2 linked regions of the Cereibacter sphaeroides 2.4.1 genome follow. The protein of the gene in region 2 binds, or shares a complex with, the protein of the main gene of each other region. Links are inferred from orthologs where the notes say so. Each region holds a gene or a part of one and is shown on either strand. Other genes may lie near its edges. The genes, in order: dnaN and RSP_RS11685.

Region 1 (3,084 bases), 700 kb from region 2 along the record:
TTTTCGTAGAAGGCAACCGACGCCGCCAGATCGGCGACGCCCAGCGTGACGAGCGTGATGCGCTGCGGTGTCATGGCCCGATGTCCCTTGTCTGCGAAAGCCCTTGGGCTTCCGTCACTTCGATCCGCTGCGCCCGGTCGCCGAGCGCCGTGAACAGTTCCGGCCCCGTGCCGGTCATGAAGGCCTGCGCGCCGAGCGCGCAGATCTCGTCGAAAAGCGCCGCCCGCCGCCCTTCATCCAGATGGGCCGCCACTTCATCCAGAAGCAGCACGGGGGCCGCACCCAGATCTTCGGCCAGCGCGCGGGCATTGGCAAGAATGAGCGAGATGAGAAGCGCCTTCTGCTCGCCCGTCGAGCATTGCGCGGCAGGAACGTCCTTGGCTGCATAGATCGCCGTCAGATCCGCGCGATGCGGCCCCACCAGCGTCCGCCCCGCGGCCATGTCGCGCCGCCGCCCCTCGGCCCAGGCGGCGCCGAGATCCTCGGGATCGTCCGAGGCCACGGACAGCATCGCCCTCGGAAAGGCCGTCTCGGCCGCCCCCTGCGCCGCCATCAGACGCGCCACCGCCTCGTCCCGGTGCGCCCGGATCGCCCGCGCGGCCTCGGCCATCCGCCCCTCGAGCGCGCCATGCCAGTGGGCATCGGCCACCTGCTCCTTCAGGAGCCGGTTCCGCTCGCGCATGGCCTTCTCGTAATCGAGCACCGCCTCGGCATGATGGGGCGCGAAACTCATCGCCACCCGGTCCAGAAAGCGCCGCCGCCCCTCCGCGGCTTCGGTCCAGAGCCGGTCCATCGCAGGCACCAGCCAGACGATGCGCAGCAGCCGCCCGAGCATCACCTGCGTCGCGGCCTTGCCATCGACCCGCACCTGCCGAGCGCCGCCACCCTCGGCCCAGGTCTCGATCTCATGCCCGGAATGAAGGCCCGTCACCGCGGCCGCCACCTTCCAGCCGAGCGCCTCGGGCCGCCGCGCGATCTCGTCGGCCGCCGCGCGCCGCAACCCCCGCCCCGGCGAAAGCAGCGAGATCGCCTCGAGCAGGTTGGTCTTGCCTGCTCCGTTCGACCCCACGAAGGCCACCGGCCGCCCGTCGAACCCCATCCGCGCCGCACGATGCGAGCGGAAGTGCGAGAGAGCGAGGGATGTGACGGCAAGCCCGCGCATCCCTTCTCCTTTCATTCTGGGGAAAATATCCCGGGGGTGCGGGGGCAGCGCCCCCGCGCGCCCTTCGTCACACGCGCATCGGCATCACGACATAGACCGCCGACATGTCGTTGCCTTCGCGCATCAGCGTCGGATCGCCCGAGGAATTGAACAGGAAGACGGCATTCTCGCGGTCCACCTGGCTCGCGATCTCGAGGAGATATTTGGCGTTGAAGCCGATCTCCAGCCGCTCGTCGCCGTAGGCCACCGCCAGCTCCTCTTCGGCCGCGCCAGAGTCGGGCGCATTGACCGACAGAACCAGCCGGTCCTCGTCGAGCGAGAGCTTCACCGCCCGCGACCGTTCCGACGAGACGGTGGCCACCCGGTCCACGGCCTTGGCAAATTCCTGGGCATCCACCTCGAGCCGGCGCGCATTCGCGGTCGGGATCACGCGGCTGTAATCGGGGAAGGTCCCGTCGATGACCTTCGAGGTCATGGTGATCTGCGGGGTGGCGAAGCGCACCTTCGTCTCCGAGACCGAGACTGCGATCTCCACCTCGTCATCGTCCAGCAGCTTGCGCAGCTCGTTCACGGTCTTGCGCGGCACGATCACCCCGGGCATACCCTGCGCCCCCTCGGGCAGGGCCGCATCGATCCGCGCCAGCCGATGGCCGTCGGTCGCCACGCAGCGCAGAACCGACCCCTCCTCGCCCGTCGCCACATGCATGTAGACGCCGTTGAGGTAATAGCGTGTCTCCTCGGTCGAGATCGCGAATTTGGCCTTGTCGAACAGCCGCCGCAGCACGGGGGCCGGCGCCTTGAAGGTCGAGCTGTATTCCGAGCTCGCCATCACCGGAAAATCTTCCCTGGGCAGGGTCGCGAGGCTGAAGACCGACCGGCCCGCCGTCACCGTGAGCCGCCCCGAGGCCGGGTCCTCGGACAGGCCCACAAGCGCGCCATCAGGCAGCTTGCGGACGATCTCGTGCAGCATGACCGCCGAGACGGTGGTGGCGCCCGCACGCTCGACCACCGCGGGCGTGCGGTCCACCACTTCGATGTCGAGGTCTGTCGCGCGGAAGGACACGGTGTCGCCTTCGGCCTCGATCAGGACGTTCGCGAGGATCGGAATCGTGTTTCGACGCTCGACGACCGACTGGGCCTGACCCACGGCCTTGAGCAGAGCCCCGCGCTCGATGCTGATCTTCATTCCCTCACCCCTTCTTGACGCGGACGCCGAAACTGCCCGGTTTCGCACCGAACCTCAAGATTTTTCCCGACTATGGATGGATTGCGGGGAGCGTCAAGCGCCCCCCGGGCCACAGGCTCAGGCCTGCAGCAGACGGCGCAGCAGTTGCAGATCGTCGGCCAGCTGCGAGTCGGTCGCCATCAGTTCCTCGATCTTGCGCACCCCGTGCATGATCGTGGTGTGATCGCGGCCCCCGAAGCGACGGCCGATCTCGGGCAGCGAGCGGGGCGTGAGCTGCTTGGCCAGATACATGGCCACCTGGCGCGGCCGGGCGATGGTGCGCAGGCGCTTCGGGCCGATCATGTCCGACAGGCGGATGTTGTAATGTTCCGCCACCTTGCGCTGAATTTCCTCGATCGTGACCTTGCGGTCCGAGGCGCGCAGGATGTCGGCCAGACAGTCCTGTGCCAGATCGAGCGTGATCTCGCGGCCCACGAGGCTTGCGAAGGCGAAGAGGCGGGTGAGGGCCCCTTCGAGCACGCGGACGTTCGTGGTGATGCGGTGCGCCAGAAACTCGAGCACACCGTCGGCGATCACGAGGCCGCGGTACTGCTCGCGGTAGAAGTCGGCCTTCTGCTGGAGGATGCCCAGACGCAGCTCGTAGTCGGTGGGATGCAGGTCCACCACGAGGCCGCATTGCAGGCGGCTCTTGATCCGCTCCTCGAGATCCTTGATCTCGCCCGGCGCGCGGTCGGCC
Region 2 (3,204 bases):
GATGCATGTCGGGCGAGGTGTCGATCAGCACCCGCGTCGTGCCGCCCTCGGCGATCCGCTCGACCAGCAGCGAGCAGCGGCGGCGGCGGTTCTTCGGCTCGGCCGGGTCGCACGCGCCCCAGAGCCCGCCGAGCCGCGGCACGCCGCCCGACGAGCCGCAGCCCAGGATGGTGCAGCGCAGCCGCGCCATCAGGCGGCGGCCTTCGCGAAGAGCCGGTCGAAATTGGCCGAGGTGGCGGCGGCGAAGTCGGCGAGCGAGAGGCCGAAGACCTCGGCCCCCTTCGCCGCCGTATGGGCAGTGTAGGCGGGCTCGTTGCGCTTGCCGCGGAAGGGCGGGGGGGCAAGATAGGGGCTGTCGGTCTCGAGCAGGATGCGCTCGAGCGGAGCCGCGGCGAAGATCGCCCGCAGCTCGGCCGATTTCGGGAAGGCCGCAATCCCGGACATCGAGAGGTAGAAGCCCAGATCGAGCGCGGCCTGCGCCAGCTCCGGCCCCGACGAGAAGCAGTGCATCACGCAGCCGTAGGCGCCCGCGCGATGCTCCTCGGTCAGGATGCGCGCCATGTCGGCATCCGCATCGCGGGCATGGATGATGAGCGGCAGGCCCGTGCGCCGCGCCGCCTCGATATGGATGCGCAGGCTCTCCTGCTGCACCGGCGCGCTGTCGGGCGTGTAATGGTAGTCGAGCCCGGTCTCGCCGATGCCCACGAATTTCGGATGGGCGGCCAGCGCCACCAGCTCCTCGACGGTGGCCATGGGCTCTTCGGCGGCGCTCATCGGATGGGTGCCCGCGGCGTAGAAGACGCCCTCGTGCGCCTCGGCGATGGCGCGCACCCGCGGCTCGTGGCGCAGACGGGTGCAGATCGTGACCATCCGCGTGACGCCGGCGGCGCGGGCGCGGGCGATCAGCGCCTCATGCTCGCCGTCGAAGTCGGGGAAATCCAGGTGACAGTGGCTGTCGACGATCTGCGGGGGCGTTTGGGAGGTCATCAGGCTTACCTTCAGGCGAGCTGAGCCGCCGTCTCGTCGATCCTGAGCACCATATCCATGAGAAGGGCGGCAGGGTCAAGGTTGACCGCCCGGCCGCGCCGCGCGCGGTTGCCGAGCGACTGGGCGAGATCGGCCCAGAGCCGCGCCGCGCGGGCGTCGGGCGCGAGCCGCGCGATCAGGTCGGCCTCGCCCGGCACGGCCTCGGGCGGCAGGAGCCGCAGCGTGCCCGCCCGCGCGAGCCGCGCGAGGAAGAGGTCGATCAGCGTGAGCATCAGCTCGAACTGCGGCTCGGCGCCCTTGCCCGAAGCCGCATCCGCCAGCGCCACGAGCTTCGCCCGGTCGAGCCGGGGCAGGGTGGACAGAAGCCCCACCAGCGCCCGGTAGAGCTTGACCCCCTCAAGGTTCGCCACCCGGATCGCCTCGCCCGCCGAGCCGCCCGCAAGCTCGGCCAGAGCCGCGGGATCGTCCGCCTCGACCCCCGCCGCGGCGAGGGCGCGCGCCATGTCCTCGGGCGCAAGGGGGGCAAGGCGCAGCTCGCGGCAGCGCGAGCGGATCGTGGGCAGGAGCCGCGAGGGTTGGTGGCAGACCAGCAGGATCGTGACGCCCTCGGGCGGCTCCTCCAGAAGCTTCAGCAGCGCATTGGCGGCCGAGACGTTCATCTCGTCGGCCGGGTCCACGATGGCCACGCGCCGCCCTCCGTCGGCCGCGGAGAGGGCGAAGAAGGCCTTCATCCGCCGCACCTCCTCGACGGTGATCTGGGTCTTCAGGCGCTTGGCCTTCTCGTCCCACGCGCGGCGGAGGAGGAAGAGGCGCCCCTCGGCCAGCGCGCTCACGCGCCGCGCGACCGGATGGTCGGGATCGATGGCGAGGCTGTCGGGCGGCGGGGCGGCGAAGAGCCCGTCCGCCGGCGGCGTGGCCAGAAGGAACCGCGCGATGCGCCAGGCGAGCGTGGCCTTGCCCACGCCGAGCGGCCCCGTGATGAGCCAGCCGTGATGCAGCCGCCCCGAGGAGAAGGCCGCAAGGAACTCGGCCTCGGCCCGCGCATGGCCGAAGAGCGCCTGAGTCTCGCGCGGGTGGGGGGCACCCTCCACGCGGTCGGGCTCGGGGATCTCGTCCTGCGCCATCGCATCCTCTCGACCTCGGCGGGCGCCGGCCGCAAGGGGCCGGGTAGACCGGAGGTAGGCCGAGCACCGGGCCGATTGCAACCCTCCTGCGCCGCGCGGCCGGCCGGAAGCGGGGCGCAGGCCGTGGGGCGGAGATGTCGGAAGGCCGGAGGCTCCGCGCCTTCGCCGGGTCTGGGGCAGGCGGCCGCTGGGGCAGGGGGCGCGTCACCCGAAGGACGGCGGCAGCGGCGTCGGGCAGGGCATCCGGGGCAGGGAGAGCAGGATTCGGGGGCCTGGGTCAGCCCGGTCGCGTCGGCGGGCTGCCGCGGGCTCGCTCATCCGTTCAGCGAGGGGCCTGCCACGGGCCGCCGGATGACGTGGCCGGCCCGCTGGCCGGCCGCTCGGGCCCCGAAGGGTCAGCGTCCCTTGTCGATCAGAACTTCATCCCGACCATCTTGCCGAGCTCGTCGTAGCTCATCAGCTTCTTCGGCCGGAAGAGATCGAGCAGCGCGTCGAAGGCCGTCGTGTCGAGCTCGGCGAGCTGGCCGAAGATCTCTTCGTTGGTCGGCAGTTTCTTCGGCGTCATCGAGTCGAGGATGTCGGTGAAGCCCATCGCCTTGGCGTCGCCCAGCTGGGCGCCCTTGCCGAAGATTTCCTCATTGGTGGGCAGCTTCTTCGGCGTCATGTCGGCCAGCATCTGCGACATCGCCTTTTCCATATCAGACATAGTGCTCTCCTCTAACGGGCATTAGAACTCATGATCAGACGCGCAACACGCCTCGGGATGATGCGGATGCACCTGCGGAACCGAAGTTAGCATGTGCCGCGGCTTCCTCACGCACAAACGCGCGCGGGAAGGTGCGGCATACACTCGCACCGCATGGAAACGGGCGCCCGGAGGCTCAATTTCAGCAGGAAATTCCGCGCCTTCCTTGCGGCGCCGGCAGCTTCGCGTTAGCCCCTCCGGAAAGCGCCATCCTGCCGGGAGATGCCCATGTCGCACCGTTTTGCCCTGCGCGTCTACTACGAGGACACCGATCTCGCGGGAATCGTCTATTACGCCAACTATCTGAAGTTCATCGAGCGGGCCCGCAGCGAATGGGTGCGCGGCCTC

What was found.
Region 1: the proteins of RSP_RS11685 (region 2) and dnaN are in contact, whole or in part, in a cryo-EM structure (PDB 8GIZ), measured with the Escherichia coli proteins. The link is inferred for Cereibacter sphaeroides 2.4.1 from one-to-one orthologs.

The regions. Positions count from the first base shown.
Region 1 is NC_007493.2:3,111,439-3,114,522, reverse strand. Bases 290-3,084 are described here. They hold dnaN (DNA polymerase III subunit beta), read right to left. Parts: upstream 2,349-3,084; coding sequence 1,230-2,348; downstream 290-1,229. Other genes in these bases: dnaA (chromosomal replication initiator protein DnaA), read right to left, coding at 2,466-3,084; recF (DNA replication/repair protein RecF), read right to left, coding at 290-1,162. In the rest of the region: RSP_RS15115 (VOC family protein), read right to left, coding at 1-74; more of recF, read right to left, coding at 71-289. UniProt on the Escherichia coli protein: Confers DNA tethering and processivity to DNA polymerases and other proteins. Acts as a clamp, forming a ring around DNA (a reaction catalyzed by the clamp-loading complex) which diffuses in an ATP-independent manner freely and bidirectionally along dsDNA.
Region 2 is NC_007493.2:2,414,305-2,417,508, reverse strand. Bases 56-2,924 are described here. They hold RSP_RS11685 (DNA polymerase III subunit delta'), read right to left. Parts: upstream 2,112-2,924; coding sequence 999-2,111; downstream 56-998. Other genes in these bases: RSP_RS11680 (hypothetical protein), read right to left, coding at 2,524-2,817; RSP_RS11690 (TatD family hydrolase), read right to left, coding at 190-987; RSP_RS11695 (MBL fold metallo-hydrolase), read right to left, coding at 56-190. Also shown: more of RSP_RS11695, read right to left, coding at 1-55; ybgC (tol-pal system-associated acyl-CoA thioesterase), read left to right, coding at 3,085-3,204. UniProt on the Escherichia coli protein: Part of the beta sliding clamp loading complex, which hydrolyzes ATP to load the beta clamp onto primed DNA to form the DNA replication pre-initiation complex.